4 regions of the Dickeya sp. CFBP 2040 genome follow, and region 1 is predicted to be linked to each of the others. Evidence: predicted binding sites of a transcription regulator. Region 1 holds the regulator's gene; each other region holds the start of a gene.
What was found. The regulator CRP, encoded in region 1, controls carbon source genes, mostly activating them, when cyclic AMP is high. The targets are predictions, from matches to a motif close to ATGTGANNNNNNTCACAT.

Region 1 (5,250 bases):
TGGCAGACCCGCTGACCGTCACCCGCTATCACTCGCTGATTCTGGAAAAGAATACGCTACCCGATTGTTTTGAGGTGACCGCCTGGACCGGAACCGACGAGGTGGTCGATGAGATAATGGGGGTGCGTCATCGCACATTGCCGCTGGAAGGCGTACAGTTCCACCCGGAGAGCATTCTCAGCCAGCAGGGGCATCAACTGCTGAAAAATTTCCTTTATTTATAATCAGATAGCGGACTCAAATCTGGGCATATCAGATTAACGATTGCCTATTTTTGATTTTTTATGCATATTTATTGATTATATTTTCACTTAAGATCTTCACTCCACACTACGGGATATGACAACGGGGCAGCAAATGGCGACAGAGAAAGCAGCAGTAACACGGGATACTTACGATAAGGTAATTCTTCCGGTTTATGCACCCGCGCAGTTTGTGCCGGTAAAAGGCAAAGGGAGCCGTGTCTGGGATCAGCAGGGCAAAGAATATATCGATTTTTCCGGCGGCATCGCGGTAACGGCGCTGGGGCATTGCCATCCGGCACTGGTGGCGGCGTTGAAAGAACAGGGTGAAACCCTGTGGCACACCAGCAACGTATTCACCAACGAGCCAGCGCTGCGTCTGGCTACCAAACTGATCAATGCCACCTTTGCCGACCGCGTATTTTTCGCCAACTCCGGCGCGGAAGCTAATGAAGCGGCGTTCAAACTGGCACGGCATTACGCCATTACCCGCCATAGCCCGTACAAAACCAAAATCATTTCGTTTTACCAATCGTTTCATGGCCGTACGCTGTTTACCGTATCTGTCGGCGGTCAGCCGAAATACGCCGATGGCTTCGGCCCGAAACCGGCGGATATCGTGCATGTGCCGTTCAACGATCTGGATGCGGTAAAAGCGGTGATGGACGATCACACCTGCGCAGTGGTGCTGGAGCCGATTCAGGGCGAAGGCGGCATCACGCCAGCTACGCCAGCTTTCCTCAACGGTGTGCGCGAACTGTGCGACCAGTATCAGGCGCTGCTGGTGTTTGATGAAGTGCAGTGTGGTATGGGCCGCAGCGGTAAACTGTTCTCTTATATGCATTACGGCATCACGCCAGACATTTTGACCACCGCTAAAGCGCTGGGCGGCGGTTTCCCGATTAGCGCGATGCTGACCACGGAAGAGATTGCATCAGTGATGGCGGTCGGTACGCATGGCACGACTTACGGTGGCAATCCGCTGGCCTGTGCGGTGGCGGAAGCGGCGCTGGATGTGATCAATACGCCGGAAGTGCTGTCCGGCGTGATGGATCGCCACGCGCGCTTTGTGTCCGCGCTGGAGCAGATCAACACACAGTACGATATTTTCGATGAAATCCGCGGCATGGGGCTGTTACTGGGCGCACAACTGAAACCGGTCTGGCATGGCCGCGCCCGTGACTTCCTGGCGGCATCGGCGGAACTGGGGTTGATGATTCTGGTGGCGGGGCCGGACGTCATCCGTTTTGTGCCGTCGCTGGTGATTACCCCGGAAGAGATCGATCAGGGAATGGCGCTGTTTGCAAAAGCGGTAGCGCAGGTGGTGAAGGGCGCGTAATCGCTGTTGCCTTCGACTGAAACGACTGAACCGACTGAAACGAAAAGAGCGTGCCATGGCACGCTCTTTTCAATCCAACAATCCAACTGATGATAAATCAGCGAGTGCCGTACACGACGATGGTTTTACCGTGTGCGGAGATCAAGTTCTGATCTTCCAGCATCTTCAGGATACGACCCACCGTTTCGCGGGAACAGCCAACAATTTGGCCGATTTCCTGACGGGTGATCTTGATCTGCATACCATCCGGGTGAGTCATGGCGTCCGGCTGTTTAGCCAAATTGAGCAGAGTTTGTGCGATACGACCGGTTACGTCGAGGAACGCCAGATTGCCGACTTTCTGCGAAGTCACCTGCAAGCGCCGCGCCATCTGCGAGGACAACCGCATCAGAATATCCGGGTTGACCTGAATGAGCTGGCGGAATTTTTTATAAGAAATCTCAGCGACTTCGCAGGCTGTTTTTGCCCGAACCCACGCACTGCGTTCCTGTCCGTCTTCGAATAAGCCAAGTTCTCCAATAAAATCGCCTTGATTCAGATAAGACAGAATCATTTCCTTGCCTTCTTCATCCTTGATCAGCACGGCAACCGAGCCTTTCACGATGTAGTAAAGCGTCTCTGCTTTTTCACCCTGATGAATCAGGGTGCTCTTCGATGGGTACTTGTGAATGTGGCAATGAGAAAGGAACCATTCGAGAGTCGGGTCTGTTTGCGGTTTGCCGAGAACCATTCGCTGTTATCCTCTGTTGTTAATTCACTGCGCAAATCACAGGGCTCAGAGTTCCCTGTACGGCGTGATAACATAGTTATAATTCAATTCCGTCCTGGCGGAATGACGTCAGGAAATATACTGAGGCTGTCTATCAGATGACGCCAGCAAGCCGGTGGCAGGTCAGGCAGAGACGCAATACACATCGGCTTACGCTTTTGTTTGTAACACAGGTTGAGAGTAGTGTCTCGTGTTGTCTCGCTTCAGCATGATTAAGCTCTGATTATCAGGCTTTTTTATACATAAGCGGTGTAAAATTTCAAAAATAATTGATTGAGGACAAAATTATGCAGGCTCGGGTGAAATGGGTTGAAGGGTTAACGTTTCTTGGCGAGTCCGCTTCCGGGCATCAACTGCTGATGGATGGCAACGCTGGTGATAAAGCGCCCAGTCCGATGGAAATGGTGCTGATGGCAGCAGGTGGATGTAGCGCCATTGATGTGGTGTCTATTCTGCAAAAAGGTCGTCATGATGTGGCAGACTGCGAGGTTCGCCTGACCTCGGAACGTCGTGAAGAAGCGCCGCGCCTGTTCACTGCCATCAATCTGCACTTTATCGTTACCGGCAAAGGATTGAACGATAAGGTTGTCGAACGTGCGGTGTCGTTGTCGGCTGAAAAATACTGCTCTGTGGCGCTGATGTTGGAAAAAGCGGTTAAGGTAACCCACAGTCATGAAGTGATCGCGCTTGATTAACGGGCCGGCACGCGGCGGCGAGTCTTTCACTTAACCGCCGCACCGCTTAATCCGTCGCATCGCTTAATCAATGTGATTGCCTTCCATTAGCCGCTGCACCAGTGGCGTCATGATAAGCTCCATCGCCAGCCCCATTTTACCGCCCGGCACCACCAGCGTATTGATGTGAGAAATGAACGAGCCCTGCAACATCGCCAGCAGGTAGGGGTAGTCAATATGGTCCAGGCCCTGAAAGTGGATCACCACAAAACTTTCGTCCATCGACGGAATGGCTTTGGCGGCAAACGGGTTAGAGGTATCTACCGTTGGCACGCGCTGGAAGTTGATGTGGGTACGAGAAAACTGTGGGGTGATATGGGTGATGTAATCTTCCATCGACCGCACAACGGAATCCATGACCGCTTCGCGGGAGTGGCCGCGTTCGTTGATATCACGCACCAGCTTCTGAATCCACTCCAGGTTGACTATCGGCACCACGCCGACCAGCAGATCAACGTGCTGCGCCACATTATGCTGAGCAGTCACCACGCCGCCATGTAGCCCCTCGTAGAACAACAGGTCGGTCGGCTCTGGTATTGGTTCCCAAGGGGTAAAGGTGCCTGGGACCTGATTGTAGGGAATGGCTTCGTCGTAAGTGTGCAGGTATTTGCGGGTCTGCCCGGTGCCACTACGACCGTATTCGATAAAGGTGTTTTCCAGTTGGCAGAAGTCATTGGCTTCCGGCCCAAAATAACTGATGTGACGCCCCAGGTCCCGTGCCTTGCGGATCGCCATATCCATTTCCGGTCGGGTATAGCGGTGATAACTGTCGCCATCCACCAGCGCGGCGCGAAGATTCAATTGCTGGAAGATTTTACGAAACGCCAGACTGGTAGTTGTGGTCCCTGCACCGCTGGAGCCGGTGACCGCGATAATCGGATGTTGGTGCGACATGGTGTGTAACCTCCGGTGAATTGGTGTGTAACTTCCGGTGAATGGGACAATCTCCGGCGACGGATGCCAACTCTGGTCAGAGATATTTGATCATTGTTAGCATGTTTATACCGCAGTGACACGCCAATTTACGTTTTCAAACGATTGATTCAGGGGTGATATCGTTCACCGCCGCTGAGCTGACGGCGGGGCATGATATTGACGGTTTCATGCAATTCCGACCACACCAGCACCACCTCGCCTTGCTCCAGTTGCTGGCGTACCTCCGCCACTTTGTCTTCCAGCGTGCATTCCTGCTCGCCATAGTCGGTGCCTTCACGCAAGATGAACGATTCAATCAGATTTTGCAGTGTTTCCGCTGCCAGTTCTTGCCAGGGAATGATCATCGTTTTAGCTCCCGGTTTTTTTCCAGATAGGTGCTCAGCCAGTCAGGAACGCACTGTTCAAGCCAGAGGTGTGGTTTGCGCCAGGTGCCGCCGACGAAACCGACATGGCCGCCGTGTTCCGTCAGGTAATAATGAATATTGTCCGGCAACTGCGAGATGTCCGGTATCGCCTCCGGTGTCATAAAGGGGTCGTCTTTGGCGTGAACCACCAGCAATGGCCGGCGAATCTCCGCCAGCTTCGGTAATGCGCTACTGCGCCGGTAATAATCCGTTGCATCGGCAAAACCGTGCAGTTTTGAGGTGATAAGTTCATCAAACTCCCGCAGTCGATGTACCTGACGTAACCGTTCGGCGGAGATTGGCAGGCTGTCAGGGTAGATCGCCAGCTTGCGTAACGCGCTGCGGCGTAGACAGTTAAGCAGATAGAACTGATAGATGCGCGAGAAGCCTAGTTCCAGTCGAACACTACAGGATTCCATCATCAAGGGGGCGGAAACTACCGCCGCCGCATCCAACGGGCTGGATTCCCCCTGACGCGCCAGCAGGCAGGCCAGCATATTGCCACCCAGAGAAATCCCTACGGCTACCGTGGGCGCCGGGCCTAACGTCTGATGTAGCCAATGCACAAAATAGTGTGCGTCTTCGGTTTCGCTGGCGTGATAAGAGCGCGCCATACGATTGGGTTGCCCGCCGCAACCGCGAAAGTGCATCACTACCGTGAGCCAGCCGCGTTGCTGGCAGGCCGCCATCATGCCGTGAGCGTAAGGGCTGTGGAAGCTGCCTTCCAGTCCGTGGAACAGCACCACGCGCGGCTTGTGACGTGCCGCTATGGGGTCTTCGCTCCAGGCCAGCTCAACGAAATCGCCATCCGGCAGGGTCAGTGTTT
Region 2 (5,250 bases), on a different contig from region 1:
TAAAAAAATAACATGGCGCTGGCTTGCAGACGTCAAGCCAGCCATCTTTAAGCCACTCGCCTTTTGTTACCCCGTTTTTGTCCATTGACTACTGATTTTTCCCGCCGTTGGCGTTAGAATCTGCCGCCTTTACTGTTCCCCCACCGGGAACAGCCTGACCTGTGATCAGACTTGAGAAAACACCATGTTTAAACCGGAATTACTCTCTCCGGCCGGTACGCTGAAAAATATGCGTTACGCCTTTGCCTATGGCGCAGATGCAATTTATGCCGGCCAGCCTCGCTACAGCCTGCGTGTGCGCAATAACGAATTCAACCACCAGACGCTGGCGCAAGCCATCAATGAAGCCCATGCGCTGGGCAAGAAATTTTATGTGGTGGTCAACATCGCGCCGCATAACGCCAAACTCAAAACCTTCCTGCGTGACCTGCAACCGGTTGTCGAGATGAACCCGGACGCCCTGATCATGTCCGACCCAGGGCTTATCATGATGGTGCGGGAAAACTTCCCGCAGATGCCGATTCACCTGTCGGTACAGGCCAATGCAGTCAACTGGGCGACGGTGAAGTTCTGGCAGCAGATGGGGCTGAGCCGGGTGATTCTGTCACGCGAGCTATCGCTGGAAGAAATTGAGGAAATCCGCCACCAGGTGCCGGACATGGAGTTGGAAGTTTTCGTCCACGGCGCACTGTGTATGGCCTATTCAGGCCGCTGCCTGTTGTCTGGCTATATCAATAAACGCGACCCCAATCAGGGCACCTGCACCAACGCCTGCCGTTGGGAATATAACGTGCAGGAAGGCAAAGAAGACGTGGTGGGCAACATTGTGCACATCCATGAACCGATTGCCGTCACACAACTCGACAGCGCTCAGCCAGAGCCGACGCTTGGCATCGGCGCACCTACCGACAAGGTATTCATGCTGGAAGAGAAGCAGCGCCCAGGTGAATACATGAGCGCGTTTGAAGATGAACACGGCACTTACATCATGAACTCACGTGATCTGCGCGCCATTCAGCATGTAGAACGCCTGACCAACATGCAGGTTGCTTCGCTGAAAATCGAAGGCCGCACCAAATCCTTCTATTACTGCGCCCGCACCGCGCAGGTATACCGCCGCGCCATTGATGACGCGGTAGCCGGCAAACCATTCGACCCGACGCTGCTGCAAACGCTGGAAGGGCTGGCGCACCGCGGTTATACCGAAGGCTTCCTGCGCCGTCACGTCCACGAGGATTACCAGAATTACGACTACGGTTACTCGGTATCAGACCAGCAGCAGTTTGTCGGAGAATTTACCGGCAAGCGGCGTGATGGGCTGGCAGAAGTGGCGGTCAAAAACAAGTTCTCCCGTGGCGACAGCGTGGAAATGATGACGCCGGGCGGCAACATTCAGTTCACTGTCGATACCCTGCTCAACAAAAAAGGTCAGGCTATCGATGTCGCACCGGGTGACGGCCACATCGTGTATCTGCCGGTGCCGGATGATATCGCACTGGAATACGCGTTACTGCTGCGTAATCTTCCCGGCACCAGTACCCGCAATCCACACGCGAAATAACAAAAAAGTGACAAAATAATGCCAATTGTGACAATTTTTAGAATCAGATCACATCAATGGCATGGTTAACTGGCTATTATTGCAGCGCTGAGAAAATACAAAACGTAAAATAAGCGTAGTAATGCTACTAGGAACCACCTCCTTGGCCAGCTCAATCTCCCTTGAGCTGGCTTTTTCTTTTCTGGCTACTTACTCCCGCTTCAGGCGTGGGCTATTCACCAGATAGAGCGTAATCACCAAAATCAGGATCGCACCGGAATAGGTAAAGGTATCCGCCGGGTTTTTATGATCGACAATAATCAACCGCACGATGGCGGTAATACCGATGTAAATGAAGTAGCGCAGCGGGAAGTGATAACCGGATAGAAAATACTTCACGATCAGCGCCAGAAACTCAAAATAGAGAAAATAAATCACCAGACTTTCGATCAGCATATACGAAGACTCTTTTTCATTGCTGACCAGCAGAACCGAGGCCAAATGCCAGGTTTCCTTGCCCAGAAAAATCACCAAAATCACCGCCAGCAGTAACAGACCCAAATTAAGTATCGTCTGTAGCCCTTTGGCAATCATGACTGCACGCGCTGAACCCGCCATGAGCATCTCCTCAGTCCTGTCATTCAGAGAAAACACCGCTCAGAAAAAAGCCTCTAAAACCCGGCAAGCGTTAGCCCCACCACACAGGCAATAATCTGACACAGATCACAAAATTACCGGGTCATCTGCAGGCTGTCTATGCAATATTATTACCATTTATCTAAATTTCTTATCGCTTGTATCAGGACACCACCTTTACCACCAGTGGTGAAAATGGTGTACCGGGCCGATGCCATAACCAACCTCTAGCGAATCCGCCTGCTCCAGCGCCCCTTGCAGCCAGACCCGCGCGGCGGACAAGGTATCCCGCCAGTTATTATGACGAGGTCGCAACGCTGCCAGCGCAGCCGACAGCGTGCAGCCGGTACCGTGCGTATGCCGGGTGTTGACGCGCGGCGTACTCAACCGCACCGGCTCAACATCCGGCATGAACAGCCAGTCCGGGCTTTCGCTGCCGTTCAGGTGGCCGCCTTTCATCAATACCGCCTGACACCCCATTGCCAGCAATGCTTCCCCTTGCCGGCGCATGTCTCTTTCATCGTCAGCAAGCGAGCACCGTAATAGCGCCGCTGCTTCCGGCAGGTTGGGGGTAATCAGCGATACACGCGGCAACAGTAACTGGCGCACCACCTCCACCGCATCTGGCGCCAGTAGCGCATCACCGCTTTTCGCCAGCATCACCGTATCCAACACTACATAAGGCACCGGGTAGCACAACAGTCGGTCCGCTACGGCTTCCACAATATCCCTCTGTGCCAACATGCCGATTTTGGCGCTATCAATGCGTACATCACTCAGCACCGAATCCAGTTGGGCGGCAACAAACGCCGGTTCAATGCGATAGACCGACTGCACGCCGCGTGTATTCTGCGCCACCAGCGCGGTAATCACGCTGGTGCCGTAAACGCCCAGCGCTGAAAACGTTTTGAGGTCAGCCTGAATGCCCGCGCCGCCGCTCGGATCAGTACCCGCGATAGTCAGTGCGTTGAGACGTTTCATACCAATGCCTCCCGGTTCAGGGTATAGAGCGCATCCGAAAACGCGTGGATGAAGCTCTCCGCGCCACTCGCCCATTGCCCGAAGCGGAGCACCACAACACAAGCGGCGGTAGCATGACAAGGGCGGTGCCTTTCCTGCGAACAGAAATCAGTCACCATCTCATGGGTAAAACAATGTGTCAGCGGCGCGCGTGAGCGGAAAGCATCAAGGGAATCTGCGAAGAATGCAGCGGGGAAACGTACAGATCGAGCGTTCATAAACCTCCCAACCAGCGTGAAAGAAAGCGGTACCGGTGGGGATACCGTGACTTCCCTACGCTGGCATTATCCAGATCAGGTAATACGGGTTTTTCTCAGCCTTCACGCAGAAGGGCACCCCGAGTCAACGAACGCCATTATTGGAAGCATTAGCGAAAAAGATCAATGACAGATTAAAGAAGGTTAGTAGCAGGCATCAGCCAGCTTCATCATTTTGCCCGGCACAAATCAGCACCACCATCCTTTAATCGACATCAACAACAAACCCAATAACCCGCCACCTGAAATATGAAAGGTATAGATAAGATATATCTCATATATTGCTACTGAAATATTAATGTCATTACAACACTAAATTATAAACCTGAGCCATTGCATTTAAAATTTAAGCCACAGTGTAGATAACGCCATTCATTATTTAAAAATCAGGAGCATCAGACTTATGCCGGTCATTAAAAAAATCGCCAATATATTTCAGTTCATTAAAAACACAACATACTGTTTCCGCCGGTCTATTTTCTTTGCAACTCACCAGAGAAATAGCAATAAAAAAAATATATTACTCATTAATAAGATAAAAAACAGTGTGATTGACATACGTTGGATGTCATGGGTCACATCAAGACTATTACCTCTTTTTACTGTGCTATTCCTTTATACCCTGCCTGTGCAGGCGGCAATGTTCAACAACGCTGTGGTTTTTGGTGATAGTTTGAGTGATGCAGGTAATCTTTCACAGACATTAGGACTAGGTGTTTCAAGGTTTACCACTAATCCTGGAGAAAATACTGCCATGTATGTAGCCGATGGCTTAGGTTTATCCGTCACTGCTTCATCCTCCGGGGGGACTGACTTTGCCTGGGGTGGAGCCGGTATTCTTAATAACTATTCGCTGGGTATCCTTTTCTCAAGCACGATCCAATCTCAGGTTAACAGTTACTTGCAAAATAACCATGCCAGCGCGTCAACACTTTATCAAATGTGGGGAGGCTCCAATGACATATATGCCATCTACGAGTCCGCCCCCACCACAGCAACAGCGGAGATTATTCCCGTAGCGCAGGAAGAAGTATCATTATTGAACAGCCTATATCATGCAGGTGGGAAATATGTAGTGGTTTACAACCTTCCTAACCTTGGAGCAACTCCTGACGGCATAAGTCATCACCTGGAAAAAAAATATCAGGACGTGGTTAGCCAATATAATCAGACATTAAACAACGGTCTCGACACACTAAGTAAAGATGGGCTTAATATCATTCCTGTCAATACCTATAAAATTATGGCTGAAATCATGGCTAATCCATCAGCCTATGGCATCATCAATACGACTCGTGGCGCCTGTGACACCCTATCATCACTTATCTGCTCAACCGGAGATTATGCCAAAGGAACTGAAAATACCTATCTTTTTGCAGATAATGTCCATCCCACCACGGGTGGTTACAAGATGCTTGCCAGTGTCGTTTTGTCTGAAATGGCAGCGCCCGGTAAAATCTCGCTGCTGAGCCAGGGTCCACTGGCAGCCACGAAATCACAGTACAATCTGCTACGCAATGAAATTCTGGCCGATACCCGCGGGAATGAGACACGCGTATTTTTGGGTGGCGATTACCGCCACGCCCGTTCAACCGACAATACCTTGCCAACCAACGGTAATAATCGCTTTATCTCGGTCGGCGGCGACGTGAAATTGAGTGAAAATTTTAACGTAGGTGCGGTGGTGACCCAGTCTAATCAAACAGCGAACATTAGTGATGCGGGTTATAAGCTGTATGACAGCAGCATCGCGCTTTACGAGGTCTATCACATCGATAATGCCTGGCTGAGTACCTT
Region 3 (5,250 bases), on a different contig from region 1:
CCCTAAATAATTTGAGTTGCAGGAAGGCAGCAACCGAGTGAATCCCCAGGAGCTTACTCAAGTAAGTGATTGGGGTGAGCGAGGGCAGCCAACGCACCAGCAACTTGAAGTATGACGGGTATACATTCATCATGTCTTCACCAACCAATATAGCTACATTAGATACTTTACTTTTAAAAGTAAAATCGCCAGATAATATCGCTGTTGAACCGAAAGATAAAATTGTACGCTGCGGTTGTTTTTTATTCAGGATGTTCCTCATCCTGTTTCACATTTTAGCCAATAAAAAAAGCAGCCGACAGGCGACTGCTTTTTCTGGAAACACAGAATATTATTCGATTCCGCGACTACGCAGATAATCTTCATAACTGCCGCTGAAATCAATCACTTTACCCGGCATGATTTCCACAATGCGGGTCGCCAGCGAACTGACGAATTCACGGTCATGCGACACAAACAGTAGCGTGCCCTGATACAATTCCAGCGCCATATTCAGCGACTCGATGGATTCCATATCCAGGTGGTTGGTCGGTTCGTCCATCACCAGAATATTGGGTTTTTGCATCATCAGCTTGCCAAACAGCATCCGACCTTTTTCACCACCGGACAGCACCTTGACCTTCTTGCGGATATCATCCTGAGAAAACAGCAGACGCCCTAACACGCTGCGTACCGCCTGCTCGTCGTCACTCTCCTGCTTCCACTGGCTCATCCAGTCAAACACCGTCAAGTCGCCGTCAAATTCGTACTCGTGATCCTGAGCGTAATAACCAATACGCACGTTTTCCGACCATTTGACGGTGCCGGATTCCGGCGCTAGTTCACCAACCAGTGTTTTCAGCAAGGTGGATTTACCGATACCGTTAGTACCGAGAATCGCCACCTTTTCACCCACCTCAATCAACATTTTTATCTGGCTGAACAGCGGCCCGTTATCAAAGCCTTTCGTGAGTCCGTCAATTTCCAGCGCATTACGGAACAGTTTCTTGTCCTGCTCGAAACGAATAAACGGGTTCTGACGGCTGGATGCCTTCACTTCTTCCAGTTGGATTTTCTCTATCTGACGCGCACGGGAAGTCGCCTGACGCGATTTGGAGGCATTAGCGCTAAAACGGCTGACAAACGACTGCAATTCGGCAATCTGTGCCTTCTTCTTCGCGTTATCCGCCAGCAGACGCTCACGCGCTTGTGTTGCTGCTGTCATGTACTCGTCGTAGTTACCGGGATAAATGCGCAGCTCGCCGTAGTCCAGATCCGCCATATGGGTACAGACCATATTAAGGAAGTGACGGTCATGGGAAATGATGATCATCGTGCTGTTACGTTCATTCAGCACCTGCTCCAGCCAGCGGATGGTATCGATATCCAGGTTGTTGGTCGGTTCGTCCAGCAGCAGAATATCCGGATTGGAGAACAATGCCTGCGCCAGCAGCACACGCAGTTTCCAACCTGGGGCAACTTCGCTCATTGGCCCGTAGTGCTGCTCCAGCGGAATGCCCACTCCCAACAGCAGTTCACCCGCGCGCGATTCAGCACTGTAACCGTCCATCTCGCCGTATTTGACTTCCAGATCAGCCACCCGGTAGCCATCTTCTTCGCTCATTTCACCCAGCGCATAAATACGGTCACGTTCCTCTTTCACTTCCCACAGTTCGACGTGCCCCATAATCACCGTATCCAGCACGCTGTATTGTTCAAACGCGAACTGATCCTGACGCAATTTACCAATCCGCTCGTTCGGATCGATAGCGACGTTGCCCGCGCTCGGCACCAGATCGCCGCCGAGGATCTTCATGAATGTGGATTTACCGCAGCCGTTGGCGCCGATCAATCCATAGCGGTTACCGCCGCCGAACTTGACAGAAATGTTCTCAAACAACGGCTTACTGCCGAATTGCATCGTAATATTATTGGTTACCAGCACAGCACTTACTCGATTAGGAATGTGATTTGGCGCGCATTATGCCACAATCGGGAGGCAGAATCCCGGCGATCATCGTACATTTTTTAATCAAACATAATGTCACCTCTCTCCTTTACGTTCCCTTGCGCTGCCCACAGCCGACAATAGACACGACAGCACATGGTCAGGCGTACATAATGAGCATTGTCACGAATCGCAGAAGGAAAAAAATCAGATGCCGTCATCACGCCGTTTTAAACAGGTCGATGTGTTCAGCTCTCATCCCGCTAAAGGCAATCCGCTGGCCGTCATTCTGGACGCCGACGGCCTCAGCGATGAACAGATGCAATCCATTGCTCACTGGACCAATTTATCGGAAACCACGTTTGTTCTGCCGCCGGACAACCCACTGGCCGATTATCGGGTGCGTATTTTCACCCCATCGGAAGAGTTGCCGTTCGCGGGTCATCCAACGCTGGGGACGGCACATGCACTGCTGGAGTCTGGCCTGACACCGCATGTACCGCATCAACTCATCCAGCAATGCGGTATCGGGTTAGTGCCGGTGGTGATTGGCGATGATGGCCAACTTGCGTTTCACGCACCGGACGCCACGATGACAGAACTTGACCCGCAATATTACGCGTTGCTCGATAGTGCGATCGGCAGCCATTTACGTCATCCGGGCCATCGCCCGGTCAACGTACAGATGGGGATCCGCTGGCTGACGGTACGAATGGAAAGCGCGCGCGCCTGCCTGGAGGCTCGTCCTAACGCCACTCATCTGCAACGCTTGCAGCAACTCGGCCAAACCAATGGCGTAGCGATCTACGGACCGCACGACAACGGCAACCCAACCGACTATGAAGTACGAGCCTTTTTTATGATCAATGATACGGTGGTGGAAGACCCGGTGACCGGCAGTGCCAACGCCTGTATCGCCAGAGTGATTCAGCACAGCTCGTTGCCGGAACAAGCGGACCACAAGCTCGGTTATCGGGTACGTCAGGGCACCATGCTATACCGCGATGGCCGGGTCAATGTTTCCTATATTGACGGCCAGCCATGGATTGGTGGTCACAGTAACACGTTGATTAACGGTGAAATTACCTTATAACGCACATTTCTGTCAGTTGGAGCGCTGCCAAAACGACGGCCCGTGACTCACCTCACGATGACATCGCCGTAATAATAATGTGACTTTTGTCACAAAAAAGTTGAAATGACGTTTTCTATCCATTATCATCAAAACCGTGACAAGCATCACATAAAACACTAACGACGATAATGGAGACAACCATGAGCTCATTGATCAATTTTTTCAAAAAACTGGGCGATATCTACGTTGGCTACTGCGAACGTATTGGTTCCATCATTAGCCCGTTTTGATATGAACGCCGCAGACTAAAAGCCGCCTTTTTGCATTCAGGCGGCTTTAGTTTTTTCATCCCTTTTCAGCATTACCCCACAACATTCGTCATCCCCATCGCTGATTCCTGATGATTTCACTGGCGATGCGCTGCTTTTTGCTCCTGTGACAGCACAATCTCGACATTTTCCATCATCCCTTGATCTTCGTGATCCAAAATGTGGCAGTGCAGTACAAACTCACCGATATAGCGCTGATAGCGAGTTCTTAACAATACGCGGTAATAGTTTTGCGGCTTACCGGTCAATTGGCCGGGCAGCAAATTAGTTTTGACGAAAATCGTGTCTTTCCACTGCCCTTTCAAGCCAGCAAACTGGCTGTCGCCATCGGCTTCTGTAACACCAGGCAAGCTGACATCACGCCCTTGAGGATCGTAAATCGCCACAATCTGAAACGGATTCACGTGAATATGAAATGGATGGCTGACACTGTATGAACGCAGTTCCCATTCTTGCGATGCCCATAATGGCAACGTCATATCAATGCGCTTAGGATCATAAGCGTTGAGCTGTTTCGGCAACCATACACCGTTCACTTTCTCCACGCCAAAGTCATGGCCGATAGCGAAGATATTGGCTTTATTCGGTTGCGTACCGCCAGCAAAAAAGACGATTTTCTGTTTTGGTTGACCGGCAATCTCTTCATCACTCACATCACGCGTATGTGGTGCGAACCGGGTGAGATAGATCTGGTTATCGCTACGATTCAGCTCATCAACAATGTTCTGCCTCACCTCTTCAGGCATCAATTTCTGCGCTGAATACGTCAGCTTACGGCGTAAGGTAGGCACAAAATCCTGCACCGCGATATTATCCGTGCCAGATACGGAAACCAACCCCAGCAAGCTGTTACCCTGAGCCTTACCGCTAATGCTACCCGTCCTTGATTGCGCTGGCTGGATCATGCAATAACCGCCTGCCTGTGGAAACATCGTCAGCAGATCATAACGATACCCCGGCTGTAACGTCACCTTCTCCGCCGTCAGAGAATGAGACATGGTTAATCCGTCAGCAGCGACCACCTGGAAAGGGATCTTTTCACCAGAACAAAGCTCGTTAATCAGTGCATCAACATCCTGACGGCGTAATTTGCCAAAATGAGTTTTGCGATGTAATTCATTGAGATTCATGCCTGCTTTTATCTTACGGAATTCCACATTGATGGTTTCCCGTACGCCGCCGTGAATCAGCCGCCAGCGCTCGACCTGCCCGGTAGTCGCTTTAAAGGTTGGCAATACCACGCCGTTAATGCTGGTCCAGCGACCGGATGCCTGCCAGGTGCCAGGACCAAACTGAGCGTAATCTTCAATGACACCCGTCTCGTTAGGGCGGCAATCCCAGTTAATATTACCCTTCTGATCCCGTTTCAACTTTCCATCCCGCCCCAGACAGGCATACTCAATCTGCTGGAACAATACCGTGTGTTCCGGGAACGGTTGCCGGCTGTCGGGGTCAATCAGCAGCGTGTCCAAATCGCCATTCGACAACGCGGTAGGCTTGCGGTCACCATGCACAATAAGCGCTCCCGCCATGCCGCTGGAAACCTGCAACGCGGTAGAGCCGTGTCGGTGAGTGTGATACCAGAAAGTACCGGCTGGAATATCCTGCGAGAAGTTGTACTGGTATTCAAAACTGTTGCCCGGATTCACCGACAGTAGCACATTGTCACTGTTACCTGTCGGGCTGATCCATATACCGTGGGCGTGCAGGTTAGTGCCATTAAAGCAGTGGGGTGAATTGGACAACGCCGATGATGATAGCGACGCGCCTGAGGCCGGCTGTGCCATGGTAGAATGAGAATGCATCAGCATTGATGACTCATTTCCGCTCCCCATTTGATGCGGCTGACAGCTACTATCCACCGGCAAATTATTTTTAAGCAGAATCCTTACTGTATCACCTGGCATAACATCTATCTG
Region 4 (5,250 bases), on a different contig from region 1:
TGCAAGCCACTGTGCTGAACGGCTTGCGCCAGCACCGCACGCATTTGTTCAGCAAATTCCGCTCGCAGGGTATTCACTTTTTCACCGGGAACATCCACGGTGATAATCCCAATATGATCGGGGCGTAATGTCAGTTGGAAAGCGGCTTGTAGGTCATGTTCACTCACCTGGCTCATCAGCATCCGTTCGGTCATTGCGTTACCTCCAGCACCATGGCTGCCCCCAGTCCACCTGCTGCGCAAGCGGTAACCAGCCCCAATCCCCCGCCCCGTCGGCGCAATTCATGCAATGTTTGGGTGATCATACGTGCGCCGGTTGCGGCAAACGGATGTCCGTAAGCAAGCGAACCGCCACGGACATTAAAGCGCGTCCTGTCCACCTCGCCCAGCGGCGCACTACGCCCCAGCGTATTACGGGCAAATTCGGCGCTGGCAAACAGATGCAGATTAGCCAGCGTTTGAGCGGCAAAGGCTTCATGCATGTCAATCAACGCCAGATCATCGAGCTGAATCCCCGCCCTATCAAGCGCCAGCGGAGTGGCGTAAGCCGGTCCTGCCAGCATGTCCTGCTGTACCGCAATGGCGCTAAATGCATAGCTGCGCAGGTAACCAAGCGGCGTCAGTTTCAGTTCGCTGGCGCAAGATTCGCTCATCAGCAACACGGCGGCGGCGCCGTCGGTTAACGGCGAACTGTTGCCAGCGGTGACGCTGCCGTAGCGGCGATCAAAGGCAGGTTTAAGACGGGAGTACTGTTCCGGTGCGCTGTCACGACGAATCGTGTTGTCTTCATTGATGGCTTGTTTATAGGGTGGCACCCAGGCGGTCATCACCTCATCACGCAGTACGCCATCAGCCCAGGCTTGCGTAGCGCGCTGATGGGAGAGATGGGCAAAGGCGTCTTGCTCGTCACGACTGATACGATAATCTTTCGCCATCTGCTCAGCGGTATCCCCCATGCGCAACCCGGTGGAATACTCCGCTACGGCGGGCGCCACCGGCAGTAAATCCCGTGGACGCAAACGGCTGAACAGCGACAACCGCTGGCAGAGCGTTCTGGCACGCGACAGGTCTACCAGCGTTCGCGCCAACGCCTTGCTAACGCCAATCGGCAGCACCGAAGCCGAATCGGCGCCACCAGCAATGCCGATGTTGATAGTACCGGCCAGAATACTTTCCGCCACGTTAGCGACCGCCTGAAAGCTGGTGGCGCAGGCACGGGAAACGCTGTAAGCATCGGTATGCACGCTCATGCCGCTGCCCAGCACGATTTCACGCGCAATATTAGGTGCTTCGGGCATCTGAATTACCTGCCCAAACACTAGTTGCTCTACCTGCTCCGGCTCAATGCCGCTACGAAGCAGCAATTCATTAACGACCAGCTTACCCAATTCCAGCGCCGGAATCCCATGATAAGCCGTTGCCTGCCGGGCAAACGGTGTTCTCAATCCACTGACAATCGCAATGCGATCACCGCGCCGGGTGAGCAGCGGCGTAACGTCGCGCATAACCATGAAGTCCATCCCTTTTCAGAGACCGATTGGGCCTGAACTCATTGTTAACCCGAAGATCACATTATGCAAACAAACCGATATCAAACAGCGAGCCTCGCCACGCTTCCCGCACGCATCCACCGCCGGAAATAAGGCAACTAAAGGTAATCCACGCAGAGGGAATTAATGAAATTGAACGTGGTGGGGAATACGGCCTCGCTCAGCGAATCAGGCGCAAAGCGAGGTCGGGTGTGCGGTTAGCACGATAGAAGGGCAGTTAGCGCAAGCCCAGTTGGAAGATCAGGGTTTCTGCCTGGCAACTGAACGTGAAATCCATATCCAGTTTAACCCCCCCTTCCGCTTCAGACAGGCGAGCATCAATCCCGCAAGGTTCAGACTCAACCGAACGGGCTTTTTCCGTCAATTGCTGTTGTGTTTGTTCCGCGTCGCTGCGGCTGGTAAATACACGGCTATAGGAAGCGGTGCAGTCGGTGTTATCCATTACGGTTCCCACATCCACACAGCAACAGGCGGCAGTTTCTTCCGCGCTACATTTGTTAATCGCATTTGTCATGGCAAAACTCCTCTACGGCAACAGCCGCTTCCACAGTTGGAAGCAAGCTATCAATCCAGTCCGGCTATCAATGTAATCTGGCTCCCATTTTACTCACCCCGACCGTCTATCACTAGCACTTACCAATTAAAGGGTTACCACGTGACCACCATCACAATTTTTCGTTAACTTTCAATTAAATGAGCTAAAAAACTCAAATAAAATCACACAATTTGTTAACCAGATCTAATTTCTTAATCATTTTTGCAACATTTACGGAACCAAAATAAAACATTTCGTGTTTTTACTTTTATACTTCTCGCAACTGGTCTGATTTGTCAGCCCACTAGCCCCCCCTACAATGCGCGTCCCTTGTTACACGCTTAACAAAAATTACAAACGTTCAGTGAGGTTTCGGTCATGAGCCAGAAAGTCCTGTTAAAGAAAACATCACTTGCTGTGGCGCTGGCGCTAATGGCATCCAATGCAACCGCTGCCGGTTTCCAGTTGAATGAGTTTTCCTCATCCGGTCTGGGGCGCGCCTTCTCAGGTGAAAGCGCCATCGCAGACAACGCCGCCTCCGGCAGCCGCAACCCGGCAACAATGACGATGTTTGATCGTCCGACCTTTTCCGGTGGCGTGACCTATATAAACCCGGACATCGACCTGCGCGGCAGCAGCAGCACTGGTCGCGACGCCAGCGCCAGCAACATCGCGCCACACGCCTGGGTGCCCAACCTGCATTTCATTATGCCGCTGAACGACCAGTGGGCAGTCGGCGCTTCCGCTACCACCAACTTCGGTCTGGCAACTGAATTTAGCGATGACTTCAGCGCCGGCTCCATCGCTGGCAAAACCGACCTGAAAACCTCTAACCTGAACCTGAGTGCCGCCTATCGCCTCAATCAGCATTTCAGTTTTGGTCTCGGCGTCAACGCCGTGTACGCCGATGCCAAGATTGTGCGTAATGCGGGTGAAGTTGCCCCTGCGCTGCGAGTGACTCCGACCGCTGAAATCACCCATATGGATGGCAAGGAATGGGGTTATGGCTGGAACGCCGGCGTGTTGTATGAGCTGGATAAAAACAACCGTTTCGGCCTGAGCTATCGTTCCAAAGTCGATATCGACTTCAACGGTTCCTTCAGAAGTGCTCTGCCGCCAACGCTTCGTGGCACCAACGGCGTCACCATCCCTGCCAGGCTGACGCTCAACCTGCCGGAAATGTGGGAGGTCTCCGCTTACCACCGCGTTGCCCCACAATGGGCAGTTCACTACAGTCTGGCCTACTCCAGTTGGAGCTCGTTCAAGGAGCTGCGCGCCACCGACAGCAACGGCCAGCAACGATTCCAGAAAGATGAAGGTTTCCACGATGCCTACCGCATTGCGCTGGGAACAACGTACTACTACGACAATAATTGGACATTCCGTACCGGTATCGCGTTTGACGACAGCCCGGTTCCGGCTGATAAACGCACCATCTCTATTCCAGACCAAGATCGTCTGTGGCTGAGCGCAGGCACCACTTACACCTTTAATAAAGACATGTCGGTCGATGTGGGTGTGTCTTACATGCACGGCCAAAAAGTTACTATTCACGAACCCGGCGTTGCAGCTAACCTGCCCTCTTACACCTTTACTTCTGAAGGTCGAGCGTGGCTGTATGGCGTGAACTTCAACTACAGTTTCTAACCGTTCGCTTCACCCCGTTCGTAACAAAGGCCGCAATTGCGGCCTTTGGTTTTTATCAAAGCGGATTGTGTATTTCAGCTTCACTGATGCATTCGTGGCAACAGGCACCCGAAGGTGCCCTTGCAATACTAAAAACACGTAGTTAACTCAAAACCACTTACTTACCTGAATCAATTTCGTCCAGGCTGCCTTCAATCGCTTTGGCATTCGGGTTAACCACGGGAACAGACTTACCGCCGTTAGCCAGAAAATCATGCCGCTGAAAATAGGCTTCCCGCACCATCAGATACGGGTCGGACGAATTGTGCAGCAACGCATCGGAATCCAGCAGACGGGCGCGGGTTTCCAAACCTTCCACGACCCATTTACCGGCAGACATCCAGAACGTGAGATAACTTAATGGCGGATACAACGTATCCACGACCCCGCCACCATCTTCACGTAGCGTTGCACTGCCATAACCAGGCAACACCACATAAGGCCCGTAACCCACCTGGTAATATCCCAACGTGCTGCCGAAACGGTGCGGTTCACCTTTCGCCAGTTTGGGATTCGCCATCGCCGCAACATCAATCAGGCCACCCATCCCCAACAACGTATTGAGGAAGAAACGGTTGAGGTGAATCATCGCCTGATAGGGTTTCCCTTCGGCAAAATAATTCACCATGGTGGCAGGCTCGGACAAGTTGACAAAGAAATTAGTCAGTCCATTACGCGCAGGCTGTGGCATATAATCACGCCATACAACCGCTGCCGGGCGCGCTACATAGGGATCCAGCACATTATAGTTAAAACTGAACATGGTACGGTTGAATCCTTCCAGCGGATCCGAACGTTGCTCCGGCGCTGGAGTTTTGGAGCTGGCACAGCCGGCAAGCACCACGCTCGCCAATACCACACCACCCAGACGAAAATTCATAAAGTATCTCCCTGATGAGCTTTCATGAGGTTCGTACGACCTGCCTTCGTACCGCAGCGCGCAAAACCACATGCTATCATTTTAATACACCGGGTTCTGGTTTACCCGTGCCGCCTGCGGCGGTCTGTTGGAAAAATTGCACGCCTTTAATAACGATGCCAGACGTGGCGCGCCTCTCATCAGCGCTTCAGAATCGTCCGGTTCATATCGGATAGCCTTGTGCGAAAAATAATCGCCATCCACACTGCCGGTTGACGCAACGGTCAACATTGAAGAGATGTGGATACTGCATCAAGCACCGGTGTTATTCCAATACCTATTTTGCGATCACAGCCGAATTCAGCGACTTGCACCATCAGCCTTCCCCATGTCAGAGCTTTCAGAAAAACGGAAGATATCATGATTAAGGCAGGTATTCAGGTCAAAACTGGTGGCAGATTGAGCAAACGCACCGACAAGTGCTTATAGAAGCAACCAAATCGGGTATAATGCGGCGCCGGTCTGGTCCCCATAGTTAAATGGATATAACAAGCCCCTCCTAAGGGCTAGTTGCAGGTTCGATCCCTGCTGGGGACGCCATCGCCCCGTCTCACACCTTCT

Region 2: psiE (phosphate-starvation-inducible protein PsiE) is a predicted target of CRP. The motif match lies at 2,252-2,269, and genes of this name have one in related genera.
Region 3: Dpoa2040_RS16255 (ABC-F family ATPase) is a predicted target of CRP. The motif match lies at 1,944-1,961, and genes of this name have one in related genera.
Region 4: Dpoa2040_RS16595 (YfcZ/YiiS family protein) is a predicted target of CRP. The motif match lies at 2,134-2,151, and genes of this name have one in related genera.

What each region holds. Positions count from the first base shown of each region.
Region 1 is NZ_JAAVXH010000096.1:20,632-25,881, reverse strand. It holds gene Dpoa2040_RS14705 (aminodeoxychorismate synthase component II) at 1-224, shown strand, start outside; gene Dpoa2040_RS14700 (aspartate aminotransferase family protein) at 358-1,581, shown strand; gene crp (cAMP-activated global transcriptional regulator CRP) at 1,679-2,311, opposite strand; gene Dpoa2040_RS14690 (OsmC family protein) at 2,638-3,045, shown strand; gene Dpoa2040_RS14685 (phosphoribulokinase) at 3,109-3,978, opposite strand; gene Dpoa2040_RS14680 (YheU family protein) at 4,128-4,364, opposite strand; gene Dpoa2040_RS14675 (hydrolase) at 4,361-5,250, opposite strand, start outside.
Region 2 is NZ_JAAVXH010000021.1:42,711-47,960, forward strand. It holds gene yegQ (tRNA 5-hydroxyuridine modification protein YegQ) at 185-1,561, shown strand; gene psiE (phosphate-starvation-inducible protein PsiE) at 1,751-2,158, opposite strand; gene thiD (bifunctional hydroxymethylpyrimidine kinase/phosphomethylpyrimidine kinase) at 2,354-3,157, opposite strand; gene Dpoa2040_RS18315 (hypothetical protein) at 3,154-3,414, opposite strand; TPP riboswitch at 3,450-3,546, opposite strand; gene Dpoa2040_RS02955 (autotransporter outer membrane beta-barrel domain-containing protein) at 3,857-5,250, shown strand, end outside.
Region 3 is NZ_JAAVXH010000103.1:14,308-19,557, forward strand. It holds gene Dpoa2040_RS16255 (ABC-F family ATPase) at 332-1,924, opposite strand; gene Dpoa2040_RS16260 (PhzF family phenazine biosynthesis protein) at 2,139-3,020, shown strand; gene Dpoa2040_RS16265 (multicopper oxidase family protein) at 3,409-5,250, opposite strand, start outside.
Region 4 is NZ_JAAVXH010000103.1:91,586-96,835, forward strand. It holds gene fadJ (fatty acid oxidation complex subunit alpha FadJ) at 1-194, opposite strand, end outside; gene fadI (acetyl-CoA C-acyltransferase FadI) at 191-1,504, opposite strand; gene Dpoa2040_RS16595 (YfcZ/YiiS family protein) at 1,767-2,063, opposite strand; gene fadL (long-chain fatty acid transporter FadL) at 2,463-3,731, shown strand; gene mlaA (phospholipid-binding lipoprotein MlaA) at 3,889-4,650, opposite strand; tRNA gene Dpoa2040_RS16610 (tRNA-Arg) at 5,155-5,229, shown strand.